Regions from separate parts of the Aquitalea aquatilis genome, predicted to be linked through region 2. Evidence: predicted binding sites of a transcription regulator. Region 2 holds the regulator's gene; the other holds the start of a gene.
The links. The regulator sigma-54, encoded in region 2, starts transcription at its own class of promoters, with help from an activator protein. The targets are predictions, from matches to a motif close to CTGGCACGCTTCATGCTT.
Positions count from the first base shown of each region.

Region 1: the regulator sigma-54 is predicted to act here: its motif matches at 2,106-2,123, upstream of FAZ30_RS12225 (ANTAR domain-containing response regulator).

Region 1 is NZ_CP039731.1:2,612,807-2,620,180, forward strand. Features, by position in the region: gene FAZ30_RS12215 (FTR1 family iron permease) at 1-384, shown strand, start outside; gene FAZ30_RS12220 (4Fe-4S binding protein) at 381-1,832, shown strand; gene FAZ30_RS12225 (ANTAR domain-containing response regulator) at 2,153-2,743, shown strand; gene FAZ30_RS12230 (CmpA/NrtA family ABC transporter substrate-binding protein) at 2,753-3,856, shown strand; gene FAZ30_RS12235 (nitrate/nitrite transporter) at 4,110-5,312, shown strand; partial or broken gene nirB (nitrite reductase large subunit NirB) at 5,337-7,374, shown strand, end outside.
Region 2 is NZ_CP039731.1:2,002,312-2,009,685, forward strand. Features, by position in the region: gene FAZ30_RS09375 (NAD(P)H-hydrate dehydratase) at 1-400, opposite strand, end outside; gene FAZ30_RS09380 (flavin prenyltransferase UbiX) at 404-1,024, opposite strand; gene rapZ (RNase adapter RapZ) at 1,131-1,973, opposite strand; gene hprK (HPr(Ser) kinase/phosphatase) at 1,954-2,910, opposite strand; gene ptsN (PTS IIA-like nitrogen regulatory protein PtsN) at 2,903-3,367, opposite strand; gene hpf (ribosome hibernation-promoting factor, HPF/YfiA family) at 3,489-3,812, opposite strand; gene FAZ30_RS09405 (RNA polymerase factor sigma-54) at 3,882-5,312, opposite strand; gene lptB (LPS export ABC transporter ATP-binding protein) at 5,316-6,047, opposite strand; gene lptA (lipopolysaccharide transport periplasmic protein LptA) at 6,044-6,601, opposite strand; gene lptC (LPS export ABC transporter periplasmic protein LptC) at 6,591-7,151, opposite strand; gene FAZ30_RS09425 (KdsC family phosphatase) at 7,148-7,374, opposite strand, start outside.

The DNA of each region.
Region 1 (7,374 bases), 610 kb from region 2:
CAGACCCTGCTGAACATGAGCGGCGCGGCACTGTTGGGGCTGGGGCTGGCCTTCCTCACCTTCTATGTGTTGCAGCTGGGTGGCAAGGTGCTGTCGTGGCGGCTGTTTTTCCGTTTGACCGAAATCATGCTGCTGCTGCTGGGTGCCTCGCTGTTCCTGGCTGCGGTGGAAAAGCTGATTTCCATGGAAATCCTGCCGGCGCTGATCGACCCGCTGTGGGACAGCTCGGCCCTGCTGGATGACATGACGCCCGCTGGTGGCGTGGTGGCTTCGCTCACTGGTTACCGTGCCCATCCGGCCTTGATGAGCCTGCTGGCTTATCTCTCATTCTGGGCAGGCGTGTTTGGCCTGTTCTTCTGGCGCAAGCGTCGTCAGGCCGCATGAAACCGTTTGCTGATCACCGGCGTCGGCCCGAACTGGCGCGCCCGCTGACTGGCGGTTGCGGCAGCCACGCGGCAGCCGGCCATGGCCGCCTGGCCGTGGTGGGCAACTGGCTGCGCGACCATGCCGGCACCCTGCGCCTGCTGCAGTGGTTGGTGGTGCTGGTGTATGCGGCGCTGCTGCTGATTCCGGCCTGGCTGCCGCTGCCGGGTGACAGCGCGCGCATCGTCAACAATCTCACCATCTTTGCCCAGTTTGTGTTCTGGGGTATCTGGTGGCCTTTCGTGCTGCTGTCCATGGTGCTGTTTGGCCGGCTGTGGTGCGGCGTGCTGTGTCCGGAAGGGGCGCTCAGCGAATGGGCGGCCAAGAAGGGCCTGGGCCGACCGATTCCACGCTGGATGCGCTGGGACGGCTGGCCCTTTGTCGCTTTTGCCCTTACCACCTTGTACGGCCAGCTGGTGAGTGTTTACCAGTATCCCAAGGCGGCGCTGCTGGTGCTGGGCGGTTCCACCGTGGCCGCCATTGCCATCGGCCTGGTGTATACCCGTGGCAAGCGCGCCTGGTGCCGCCATCTGTGCCCGGTCAACGGCGTGTTTTCCCTGCTGTCCAAGCTGGCCCCCATGCATTACAAGGTGGATGAACAGCGCTGGCTGGAATCCACCCGCCAGTCCGTCATTCGTATTCAGGCGGTAGACTGCGCACCGCTGCAGCCCTTGCGCCACATGCAGGGCGGCAGTGGCTGTCATATGTGCGGCCGTTGCAGCGGTCACCGCGATGCCATCAGCCTGGGCCTGCGCTCACCGGCAGAAGAGGTGGTGAAGGTGGCGGCCAAGGAAGCCACGGTGTGGCAGACCTTGCTGATTGTCTACGGCTTGCTGGGCATTGCCATGGGGGGCTTTCACTGGACGGCCAGCCCCTGGTTTGTCGACATGAAACAGGCGGCGGCGGAATGGCTGGTGGACCACGACATCATGTGGCCGCTGGATACCGATGCGCCGTGGTGGCTGCTCACGCATTACCCGGATCACAACGACGTGTTTTCCTGGCTGGATGGCATGGCCATCATCGCCTACATGCTGGGTACCGCGCTGGTGATCGGCAGCGGCCTGCTGCTGGCCTTGTCCTGTGCGGTGCGTCTGGCCGGCACGTGGCGCAGCCAGCGCCTGCATCATCTGGCACAAAGCCTGATTCCCTTGGCCGGTATCGGCGTGTTTCTGGGCTTGTCGGCGCTGACGGTGACCCTGCTCAAGGCCGAGGGCATTGCCACCGGTTGGGCCAATGACCTGCGCCTGGGCCTGCTGCTGCTGGCCAATGTCTGGTCGTTGTGGCTGGCGGCGGGCATCGTACGGCAATGGCAGGCCGGCTGGCGCATGCTGCCGGCACTGGCTTGCCTGCTGGCAGGCATGGCGCTGGTGGATGCGGCCTGGGGCTTCATGTTCTGGTGGTGGTAAACCACCAGGCGTGTATGGCAGACAGGGCGGCTTGACCGCCCTGTTTTGCGTCTGGAGTCAGGCGGCGGCCGGTACCCGCAGTAGCTGCAGTACATGACTGCCTGCGGATCGATCCCAATACACGGTGCTTGTCCATGCGCAGTCTCTGCGCATTTGTACTGATGCTCGCGCTTACCCCGCTTGCACTTGCCCAACCGGCGGGAGGCTTGGCTGGCTGGCCTCGTATTACGCGGTCTGGCATTGGCCGGTCTTGTTTGTCTTAAAACATGGTTACAGGCACGATTATTGCGAGTCGGTATCAACGACTTCCTGACGCTGCCATGACTGCTTCCTCTCCATTACGACTGTTGCTGGTCAACGATACCGACCGCCCGATGGCGCAGCTGCATGCCGCGCTGACGGCGGCCGGCTATCTGGTGATCGTCCAGGCCCAGGGTGCGGCCGAGCTGCTGCAGCTGGTGGACAGCCAGGCCCCCGACATCATCATCATCGATACCGAATCCCCCTCGCGTGACACCTTGGAACAACTGGCGCTGATGGGCCATGCCGCGCCACGCCCGGTGGTGATGTTTGCCGAGCAGGGCGGGCTGTCTACCATTCAGGCCGCAGTCAGCGCCGGGGTCACCGCCTATGTGGTGGACCAGGTGGCAGCCAGCCGGCTGGCTCCCATCATCGATATGGCGCGGGTGAAATTTGAAGAAGACGCTCGGCTGAAAAAGCGCCTGGCCGAGGTGGAAGAACAGCTGGCCGACCGCAAGCTGATCGAGCGCGCCAAGGGCATCCTGATGGAGCGCCGCCAGCTCACCGAAGCGCAAGCCTATGCGCTGCTGCGCAGCCAGGCCATGCAAAGCGGCCTGCGTCTGGTGGAGCTGTCCCGACAACTGATCAATTCCAGCAAGCTGCTGGGCTGAAAGCCTTTGATGACTGCTCCTGCATCCCTACACACGCTGAATCTGGGCTTTGTTGCACTCACCGACTGTGCGGCACTGGTGGTGGCCCGCAAGCTGGGGCTGGACCGGGAGCTGGGCCTGCAGTTCTGCCTGCAGCGCCAGCCGTCCTGGTCTGCCGTGCGCGACAAGCTGATGAATGGACAACTGGATGCCGCCCATGCCTTGTATGGCTTGGTCTACGGCATGCAACTGGGCATGGGCAGTCCGCAATGCGAGATGGCCATCCTGATGACGCTGAACCAGAACGGGCAGGGCATCAGTCTGGCCCCGGCGCTGGCGCAGCAATACCGCGAGGGTGTCAGCCTGACCGAGATCAGCCAGCAGCTGGGCCGCCCGCTGACGCTGGCGCACACCTTTCCTACCGGCACCCACGCCATGTGGCTGTATTACTGGCTGGCGGCGCAAGGCGTGCATCCGTTGCGTGAGGCCCGCTGCGTGGTGATTCCCCCGGCCCAGATGAGTGACGCGACGCAGGGCGGCCTGCTGGACGGCTTTTGCGCCGGCCAGCCCTGGCACGCCCTGGCACAGCAGCAGGGTGTGGCCAGCCTGGTGGCCGACAGCGCCGCCATCTGGCCGGATCATCCGGAGAAAGTATTGGCCTGCCGCCGTGAGCTGGTGCAGCAACAGCCCGAGCTGGCCGGGCGACTGGTGCAGGCGTTGTTGCTGGCCAGCCACTGGCTGGACCAGCCGGAAAACCATGCGCAGACGGCCGCCTGGCTGGCGGAGGATGATTGTCTGGCCATGCCGGCCGAGCTGATCCTGCAGCATTGGGAAACCGCCACTGCAGGCCAGCTGCGCTTTTGTGATGAGGGCCGGGTCAACTATCCCTATCTGTCGGACGGGCTGTGGTTCCTGCGGCAATACCGGCGCTGGGGCATGTGGCAGGGCGAGGCCGAGCAGGGCGTGGTGGCCGCCGTCAACCAGACCGCGCTGTACCAGCAGGCGGCGCGGGCTTGCGGTCTGCCGCTGCCTGCAGCCGGCGAGCGCCACAGTGTGCTGATGGATGGCTGCCACTGGCCAGCGCTGGCGGATGCTGCGCCCAGTGTCGGTGCGCTGCAGCATTTCACGCACTAATGCAGTGCAGCATAAGGCCGCAGGCGACGTGAAACAGCTATATACCGGCATTTTGCTGCTGGCACGCTCTTTGCATTGATTAGCTCGCAGCGGCGCAATGGCGTGCCGCCTGCACCAGACATCGCGACAGCGGCCAACGGCGGCCACTGCCGACCCGGACAACGGCGTCCTCTCCTGATTTCACCATCAGGGAGGACGCCGTTTTTGTTTTGGCCATTTGGCGGGAAGCACGCTTCCCCGACAGGAGCACTACATGGACCGCACTTTCTGGCAAGCCGGACACAAGCCGACCCTGTTTTCAGCCTTTTTGTATTTCGACCTCAGTTTCATGGTGTGGTATCTGCTGGGGCCCCTGCAGGTGCCCATTGCCACTGCCCTGCATCTGTCCACCCAGCAGCGCGGCCTGATGGTGGCCACGCCGATTCTGGCCGGGGCCATCCTGCGCTTGCTGATGGGCGTGCTGGTGGACCGCATCGGCGCACGCGCTGCCGGCATCATCGGCCAGCTGATCGTGATTGCCGCCTTGCTGGCGGCCTGGCAGATCGGCATTGCCAGCCTGGGCGGTGCGCTGCTGCTGGGCCTGTTCCTCGGTGTGGCCGGGGCCTCGTTTGCGGTATCGCTGCCGCTGGCCTCGCGCTGGTATCCGCCGCAGCACCAGGGCACGGCCATGGGCATTGCCGGGGCGGGTAATTCCGGCACCGTGCTGGCAGCCTTGTTTGCCCCCGCGCTGGCGGTGGTTTACGGCTGGCAGAACGTGTTCGGCCTGGCCTGCATTCCGCTGCTGGCTGCGTTGGCCATTTTTGCTGTCTGTGCCAAGGACGCACCGAATGCGCCGCCGGCCAAGAAGCTGGCCGACTATCTGGCCGTGCTGAAGGAAAAGGACGCCTGGTGGTTCATGTTCTTCTACGCCATGACCTTTGGCGGCTTCTCCGGTTTTGCCAGCGCGCTGCCGGGCTATTTCCACGACCAATTCGCTTTTGATGCCAAAACGGCTGGCCTGTATACCGCGGCCTGCGTGTTTGCCGGTTCGGTGATGCGGCCGCTGGGTGGCATGCTGGCCGACCGTCTGGGCGGTACCCGCTCGCTGCTGGCGGTTTACCTGTGCTGTGCACTGCTGATTGGCGCGGCCGGTTTCAATGTGGGTGGCCCGTCTGCGGCGCTGGTGTTGTTCATCCTGGCCATGCTGTGCCTGGGGGCCGGCAACGGCGCGGTGTTCCAGCTGGTGCCGCAACGCTTTGGCAAGGAAATCGGCGTGCTGACCGGCCTGGTGGGCATGGCCGGCGGGGTGGGGGGCTTTGCACTGGCCGCCAGCCTGGGGGCGATCAAGCAGGCCACTGGTGGCTATGCGGCTGGCTTGTGGCTGTTTGCCTGCTTGTGTGGCCTGGCCTGGCTCAGCCTGGCCGGCGTGAAACAACGCTGGCGCAGTGGCTGGACCGTCGCCGCGGCCCGCGTATAAGAAGCGAAGGAGAGCACGATGGATATGGCAGAACTGCAGGGCAAGACCCGGCAAAAGCTGGTGGTGGTGGGTAACGGCATGGCCGGCATCCGCACCGTGGAAGAGTTGCTGGGCCTGGCACCGGAGATGTACGACATCACCGTATTCGGTGCCGAGCCGCACCCCAACTACAACCGCATCCTGCTGTCGCCGGTGCTGGCCGGGGAGCAAGACTTCAAGGACATCATTCTCAACAGCGTGGCGTGGTATGCCGAGCACGGCATCACCCTGCACATGGGCAAGAACGTGGCCACCATCGACCGGGTAAGGCGCAAGGTGATTGCCGAGGACGGCACCGAGGCCGCCTACGACCGCCTGCTGCTGGCCACCGGCTCCACGCCCTTCATGCTGCCGGTGCCGGGCAAGACGCTGGATGGTGTCATCAGCTACCGCGACATCCGCGATACCGAGTTGATGATGGATGCCGCCAAGACCAAGCGCCAGGCAGTGGTGATCGGCGGTGGCCTGCTGGGGCTGGAAGCCGCCAATGGCCTCAAGCTGCGTGGCATGGACGTGACCGTGGTGCATCTGGGCGACTGGCTGCTGGACCGCCAGCTGGACGATGTGGCCGGCGACCTGCTGCGCCGGGCGCTGGAAGAACGAGGCATCGATTTTTTGCTGGGCAAGCAGACCGCCGCCATTCTGGATGACGGCCAGGGCGGGGTGGCCGGGGTGCGCTTCAGCGATGGCGAACAGCTGGACGCGCAACTGGTGGTGATGGCGGTGGGCATCCGCCCCAATACCGCGCTGGCCGAATCCTGCGGCCTGCATTGCGAGCGCGGCATCGTGGTGAGCGATGCGCTGCAAACCTACGACCCGCGCGTGTATGCCGTGGGCGAATGTGTCAGCCACCGTGGCGTGGCCTATGGCCTGGTGGCCCCGCTGTTCGAGCAGGCCAAGGTGTGCGCCAACCATCTGGCCCAGCTGGGAATCGGCCGCTATCAGGGCTCGGTGCTGTCCACCAAGCTGAAAGTGACCGGGATTGATCTGTTCTCCGCCGGCGACTTCATGGGTGGGCAGGGCATGGAGGATATCGTGCTGTCCGACCCGGCTGGCGGTGTCTACAAGAAACTGGTGATCAAGGACGACAAGCTGGCCGGGGTCTGCCTGTATGGCGATACCGCCGATGGTGCCTGGTATTTCAAGCTGCTGCGCGAGGGCCGCTCGGTAGCCGACCTGCGCGACACGCTGATGTTTGGCGAATCCGCCATTGGCGACGCCGGGGTGCAGGGCCAGAGCAAGGCCGCCTGCATGCAGGACAGCGACGAAGTGTGCGGCTGCAACGGCGTGTGCAAGGGAACCATCGTCAAGACCATCAAGGACAAGGGCCTGTTCACGCTGGACGAGGTGAAAAAGCACACCAAGGCCGCCAGCTCCTGCGGTTCCTGCTCCGGGCTGGTGGAACAGATCCTGATGAGCGTGGTGGGCACTGATTTTCAGGAAACCCCCAAGACCAAAGCCGTGTGCGGCTGTACCGAACGCAGCCATGGCGAAGTACGCAAGGCCATCCGCGAACAGCACCTGCTGACCCATGCCGAGGTGTTCCACTTTCTGGAATGGCGCACCCCCAATGGCTGTGCCACCTGCCGCCCGGCCATCAACTACTACCTGCTGTCCAGCTGGCCGCACGAGGCGGTGGATGATCCGCAAAGCCGCTTCGTCAACGAGCGGGTGCACGCCAATATCCAGAAAGACGGCACGTTCTCGGTGATTCCGCAGATGAAGGGCGGCGTCACCACCGCCAGCGAGCTGCGCCGCATTGCCGACGTGGCCGACAAATACCAGGTGCCAATGGTGAAAGTCACCGGTGGCCAGCGCATCGACCTCTTGGGGGTGAAGAAGGAAGACCTGGTCAACGTGTGGCAAGACCTGGGCATGCAGTCCGGCCACGCCTACGGCAAATCCATCCGCACGGTGAAAACCTGCGTCGGCAGCGAGTTCTGCCGCTTCGGCACCCAGAACAGCACCCAGATGGGCATTGATCTGGAAACCATGCTGGCCAATATGTGGTCGCCGCACAAGG
Region 2 (7,374 bases):
CCCAGTCGGCTGACAGGGGACGGCTCAGGCCGATGCCGAACAGGCCGTCTATCAGCAGGTCTGGCGTGGGGTAGTCGCTTGCCAATTGCTGCAGGGGAATCCCGCCGGCTTGGCGTATGGCCTGCAGTGCGGCCTGGCTTTGCGGACTGGTGGCGGCTTGCGGCAGCAGGATATCCACGCTGTAGCCTGCCTGCATCAGCAACAAGGCAGCATATAGCGCATCACCACCATTATTGCCGGGGCCTGCGGCCACCAGGATGTGTGCGTCGCGGTCCAGGTGTTGGCCCACCCAGTCGGCAGTGGCGCGGGCAGCGCGTTGCATCAGATCGAGGCCTTGTCGTTCGGCTTCGGTTTCGAGCCGGCGCAAGTCCGGCAGGCTCCACAACGCGTTTTCCCGCATGGCTTACTCCTTGTGTGCTTCACCCCAGCGCGGCATCAGGCTATGGGGGATGCGCAGCTGGTCCAGAATGCGTGCCACGACAAAGTCCACCATGTCATCGACGCTAGCTGGATGTGTATAGAAGCCTGGTGATGGTGGCAGGATGACGACCCCCAGCCGGGCCAGTTGCAGCATGTTTTCCAGGTGGATGACCGACAGTGGGGTTTCGCGCGGCACCAGAATCAGTTTGCGGCCTTCCTTGATGCTGACATCGGCAGCCCGCTCGATCAGATTATCACTCATGCCATGGGCAATGGCGGCCAGGGTTCCCATCGAGCAGGGGCAGACCACCATGGCATCTGCCGGATTCGAGCCCGAGGCGACCGGGGCAAACCACTCTTCACGGCCAAACACGGCCAGTTGTTCGGCTTGTGCGCCGGTACGTTCATACAGCCATTGTTGTACTTCGGCGGGGCGAGAGGGCAGCAGCAGATTCATCTCCTGCTTGGCCACCACCTGGGCCGCCTGTGAATATAAAACCCACACGCGGATACCTGCGGCGATCAGTGCATCGATCAGGCGCAGGCCATAAGGCAGACCGGAGGCTCCGGTCAGGGCGACGGTAACGGTTTTGGGTATGGTCATCAGCATCTTCCATGGGCAGGGATCTTGCCGATGCTGTGGGCAGGATCCGCAATGGCCGGGAGGTATGGGGGAGCCGCACTGTCCGGCTGCAGGGGGCCGCGCGGGTTCAGGCTTCGCGGAACAGCTGGCGGTGGCGCAGCAGCACCTGTGAGGCGGGAAAGGCCCGCGCCAGTTGTTCGGTAATATAGACCGAGCGGTGCTGGCCACCGGTACAACCGATGGCGACTGTCAGGTAGCTGCGGTTTTCACGGCTGAATTCCGGCAGCCATTTGGCCACCATGTGACGAATGTCTTCGGTCATTTCAGCGACCAGCGGGTGCTGCAGGAAAAAATCGACAATCGGTTGATCCCGGCCGGTCAGTGGACGCAGGGCAGGGTCGTAGTAGGGATTGGGCAGGCAGCGCACATCGAAGACATAGTCGGCATCCAGCGGGACGCCATGCTTGAAGCCGAAGGACTCGAAGATGATGGTCAGCCGGCTGCTGTCTGCCTCTACCAATTCCTTGATCCAGCTTTTCAGTGCATTGGCCGACAGCTCGCTGGTGTCGATGCGAATGCCCATTTCCTGGATGCTGGCCAGTAACTCCTGCTCCAGCCGGATGCATTCTTCCACCGTGGAGCCGCTGCCGGACAAGGGGTGGCGACGACGGGTTTCAGAAAAGCGCTTGACCAGGGTTTCCGGCTTGGCTTCCAGAAACAGCAGTCGTACGTCCACGCCTTGCTGGCGCAGCTTGTCCACTTCCTGTGGCAATGCGCCGAGCGAAGGGCTGGAACGGGTATCCACGCTGATGGCGATTTGCTCGTAGCCATAGTCGGCATACAGCGACATGGCCTCATGCAGCATGGTGGCTGGCAGATTGTCCACGCAATAATAGCCGGAGTCCTCCAGCGCGCGCAGGGCAATGGATTTGCCGGAGCCGGACAGGCCGCTAATCAATATCAGGCGCATTTTCCTGATCTCTGAGGAAGTTGGTATGGCGTTCGATGAATTCACGCGTGCTGTCGATGCCACGCAGTTGCAGGATGTAATTGCGTACTGCCGCTTCCACCAGCACGGCCAAGTTGCGGCCTGCAGCCACTGGCAGCACCACCTTGCGTACGGTGACACCCAGAATGTCCTGGGTTTCGGACTGGATATTCAGCCGATCCAGTGCCTGCATGGCCTGGTCGTTGGCTTTGACCAGATGGATGATCAGTTTGAGCACCTTTTTCGGCCGGACGGCGGTTTCACCGAAAATGGTGCGGATATTCAGAATGCCCAGGCCGCGCACTTCCAGAAAGTCGCGCAGCAGGGGCGGGCAGCGGCCTTCCAGTGTTTCCGGGCCGATGCGGTAGAGTTCCACTGCGTCATCGGCCACCATGCCGTGACCGCGTGAAATCAGTTCCAGTGCCAGCTCGCTCTTGCCCATGGCCGAGTCGCCCATGATCAGCACGCCGATTTCCAGCACATCGAGAAAAACCCCATGTAGCACTGTTGAAACCGCCAGCGCACGCGCCAGATAGATGCGCAGCACATCCATCAGGTAGGGGCTTTCCAGCGGCGTGCTCATCAGTGGCACGTTATGGGTGTGGCAGTAGTCGCGCAGCAGCTTGGGTACCTGCTGGCCATTGGCCACCATCACCACCGACATGGTCTTGTGGAACAGCTGGTCCAGCGCGGTCTTGGCGGCGGACTGTTCCAGCCGGTTCAGGTAGTCGACTTCGGCCAGACCCAACACCTGTACACGGTTGGGGTGGATGAAGTTGAGGTGACCCACCAGTGCCAGCGTAGGGCGCTGCTCGTCATTGCCGATGGGGCTGTCGGCACCACCGGTGCCGGCCACCCAGGTCAGATTGAGCTTTTGCTGATTGTCCTGATACAGCCGGCGCACGGTGATGCTAGGCATTATTGGTATTCCATGCAGTGAGCAACTGGTAGAGCTCGGCGCGGTTGGTGGCAGTCAGCAATTGTTCGCGCAGCTGTTTGCTGGAGAAGAGCTGGGCCAGTTCCGACAGTACCTGCAGGTGCAGGTCGGTGGCTTGTTCCGGTACCAGCAGTACAAACAGGCTTTGCACCGGCTTGCCATCCGGCGCATCGAAGGGGATGGGGTTCTTCAGCCGAATGAAGATGCCGGCGGCTTCCTTCAGACCACGGGCACGGCCATGCGGAATGGCGACTCCCTGGCCCAGTCCGGTGGAGCCGAGCTTTTCCCGGGCAAACAGGCAGTCGAAAATTTCACTGCGCGCAATGCCGTGGGTGTTTTCGATAAGGAGGCCCACCTGCTCGAAGACGCGCTTCTTGCTGGCGACATCCAGGTCCGGGAGGATGTGATCCTGTGTCAGGATTTTGCCGATCAGGCTCATAGGAATGTGTGCACGCGGCTACAAAAACTGGCCAATTCTACGTTGCCTTCATCAAAATGAAAAAGGCTCCGTGCAAATAAAAACGGGAACCCGCTGGGTTCCCGCATCGTCGGTCAGGTGATTACAGGGTGGCTTCCGGTTGAACCTGCGGAGTCACGCGGTGTTCGCTCTGTTTTTCCTTGTGCTTGAGTACCTGTCGATCCAGCTTGTCCATCAGCGAGTCGATGGCAGCGTACATATCGGAGTCGGTGGCTTCTACGTGGATGTCCTTGCCGGAGAGGTGAACGTTGACTTCTGCCTTTTGCACCAGCTTGTCTACCGACAGTGTGACGGTAACGTCGATAACGTGATCGACATGGCGGGTGATACGTTCCAGCTTGCTTTCCAGAAATTCGCGGAGGGCCGGGGTTACTTCGAGGTGGAGACCGGTTACTTTGAGGTTCATACCCTAACTCCTTCTTGTGTTGACTGCCCGGTCGGGTCGGCCGGGCAAGCGGATATTCTTCAAGGCGTCCTACAATGCCTTGCGCAGGTTGACCGGTGGAATCTGCATAGCTTCACGATACTTCGCAACGGTACGTCTTGCAACCTGCATGCCCTGTTTACCCAATTCGTCGGCAATGGCGCTGTCAGAAAGTGGCTTGGCCGTATTTTCGCCGTCTATCATGCGGCGGATATGGGCCTTGATGGCAGTGGCCGAGCATTCGCCGCCACTGTCGGTTTCCAGGGAACTGCCGAAGAAATATTTCAGCTCGAACAAGCCGCGCGGGCAGAGCAGGTATTTCTGGGTAGTCACCCGGGAAACGGTTGATTCATGCAGTCCCAGCTCGTCTGCGATATCGCGCAGGATGAGCGGACGCATGGCCACTTCTCCGTGTTCAAAGAACGCTTGCTGCCTTTCCACTATAGCTTCCGACACTTTCAGGATAGTGTCAAATCGCTGCTGGATGTTCTTGACCAGCCATTTTGCTTCCTGCAGGCGGCCGGAAAGCTCGCCTGCACCGGCACGGTTTTCCGACAGCATCTGGGCATACAGCTGGTTGACCCGCAGCCGGGGTACGGCACCGTTGTTGAGTTCGGCCACCCAGCGGCCGCGGCGTTTGCGCACGGTGACATCGGGGATGACGTAGTGCACGTCCTCGCCACCGAAACCGGCTGCCGGATGGGGGGTCAGCCGGGCGATCAGTTGCTGGGCCTGGCGGATGGCGGCGTCGTCGACGCCGAGTAGGCGTTTGAGCCGGGTATAGTCGCGATTGCCCAGCAAACCGAGGTGTTCTGCCACGATCTTGCGCGCCAGGGCATGGCCGTTTTCCTGCGGTGGCAGACGGTCCAGCTGCAGGCAGAGCGATTCGGCCAGCGAGCGCGCGGCGATGCCGGCCGGATCGAACTGCTGCAACAGGCGCAGGCCGACCATCAGTTCGTCGGCTTCCAGCTCCAGTTCCAGCGGCAAATGACTGGCCAGTTCTTCCAGATCGACGCTGAGAAAGCCGTTGTCGTCCAGTTCTTCGATCAGCAATTGCACGATGGCCTGATCGCGGGTGGGGAGCGTCAGTTCGCCCAGCTGGGCCAGCAGATGTTCGCGCAGGCTGACCGGGCAGGGGACGTTGAGCATGGGGTCGAACTCGTCGTCGCCGTCGTTGCGGCGGCTGCCGCTGCCCCAGTCGGTGAGTTCGCCGCTGCTGTCGTCACGCGGGTTGCTGTCGCTGTCATTGCTGTCGGAGGCGGGCGTGCTCTCTTCTCCGGCCGCCGGCGTGTCGCTGGTACTGGTGCTGCCTTCTTGTGTCGGGGTGTCGTCGCCGCGTTCCAGCATGGGGTTGTCCAGCAGGAAGCGCTCGACTTCGGTTTGCAGGTCGAGGGTGGACAGCTGCAGCAGCTTGATCGACTGCTGCAGTTGCGGGGTAAGCGTGAGTTGCTGTGAAACCCTGAGCTGTAGTGACTGTTTCATGGCTTACAGGTGGAAGTGTTCGCCAAGGTAGACCTGGCGCACTTTCTCGTTGTTGACCAGTTCTTCCGGTTCGCCGGAGGCCAGTACCGAGCCGTCGCTGATGATGTAGGCGCGGTCACAGATGCGCAGGGTTTCCCGTACGTTGTGGTCGGTAATCAGTACGCCGATGCCACGTTGTTGCAGGAAGGTGATGATTTTCTGGATGTCGATCACGGCAATCGGGTCGACGCCGGCAAAAGGCTCGTCCAGCAGGATGAAGCGCGGGCGGGTGGCCAGTACGCGGGCGATTTCCACCCGGCGTCTTTCGCCGCCGGACAGCGACAGGGCATTGCTTTCGCGCAGGTGGGCGATATTGAGGTCGTCCAGCAGCAGGCTGAGTTCCTTTTCCAGCTTGTCACCTTTGTAGCCGGCGATTTCCAGTACGGCGGTGATGTTTTCCTCCACCGTCATCTTGCGGAAAATCGAGGCTTCCTGCGGCAGGTAACCAAGGCCAAGGCGGGCGCGCTGGTGGATGGGCAGGTGGGTGATGCTGCTGCCATCCAGGGTGATTTCACCTTCATCGGCGCCGATCAGGCCGACAATCATGTAAAAACTGGTGGTTTTGCCCGCGCCGTTGGGGCCGAGCAGGCCGACCACTTCGCCGCTCTGGATCTGCAGGGCGACATCCTTGACGACGGTACGTTTCTTGAAGCGCTTTTTCAGCCGCTCGACTTTCAGAATGCTGGGGCCGCTCATGGTGCGTTTCCGTCGGGTTTCTTGGCGGCAGGGGCGGTGGTGTCCCTGGGCTTGGGCTGGATGATGGCGGTGACGCGGCCGCCATTGCTGCTGGCGCCGCTGCTGACTTCATACAGCTCGGTTTCGGTGTTGTAGGTGATGACGTTGCCGATGACCAGATCGTTGCCGCGCTTGACGCGGGCATTGCCGGTGAGGACGGCGACATGGCTGACCGTGTTGTAGTCCAGTTGGTTGGCCTGGCCTTCAATCCATTCGTTTTTTCCATCCATTTTCTGGCGGAACAGTACCTGACGCCCGGTGGCCTGCATGGTCTGGTTGCCCTGCTTGTCCTGGGTGACGGTGGCGCGGTCGGCGTTCAGTTTCAACGTGCCTTGCACGATGATGACATTGCCCTGCCAGACGGTAACGCCCTTGAGCTGGTCGAGATTGCCGCGATCTGCACTGATTTCAATGGGTTTGTCGCGGTCGGCCTTTTCGGCGTGTGCACTGTGGCCCGCGCACAGGGAAAGCGCCAGCAAGGCCAGGCGGGCGTAAGTGCGGCATTTATTTTTCATAGGTGACCTTTGCATTGGACAGCAGCTGCAATTGGCCGGTCTGCTGTTCATAGATGAAGCCGACGGCACTGCCGCTCGACTTGCCGTGATAGAAGTGGGTCAGCGTGGCGGCCTGCGCGATGTGGCGCACGGTATCGATACGCATATTGCTGCTGACCACGCGGGTTTCCGGCTGGTCTGCACTGGCCGGCTGGATCAGCGTGACTTTCTTGTCAAACAGCGCCTGTCTGGTCTTGCTGTTATAGCGCCCGCTTTCGCCAATGGCGTGGTAGGCGAGCACACCGTTCTTGTAGCTTTGCAGGTCTGGCGTTTCGAAATAGGACTCGGTGCGGTCAGGGTACTGCCACATGCGGCTGGCAATCATTTTTTCCTGCAGCATGCCCTTGGGGTCGTAGCGGGTAGCGACGACAGCATCAACCACGACTTCCGGCTTGTTGGGGTCGAGTTCGCGCTTGCTGGGCTCCCAGCGCGATACGGTATCCAGCCAGACCGTCAGCAGGCCGGTGATGAGGACCAGCAGGATAGGAAACAGCCGGTGCGAGCGGATCATGCCAGATACCTGGCCAGGATGGCATCGAAGTTGCCCTGGGCCTGCATGATGAGTTCGGCCAGTTCACGTACCGCACCCTGACCACCGGGGAAACCGGTGACGTAATGGGCGTGCTGGCGCACCAGGGTGGGGGCGGCCGGTACCGCCACGGCCAGCCCGACACGGCGCAGCACCGGCAGGTCGATCAGATCGTCACCGATGAAGGCGCATTGTTCGGCGCTGA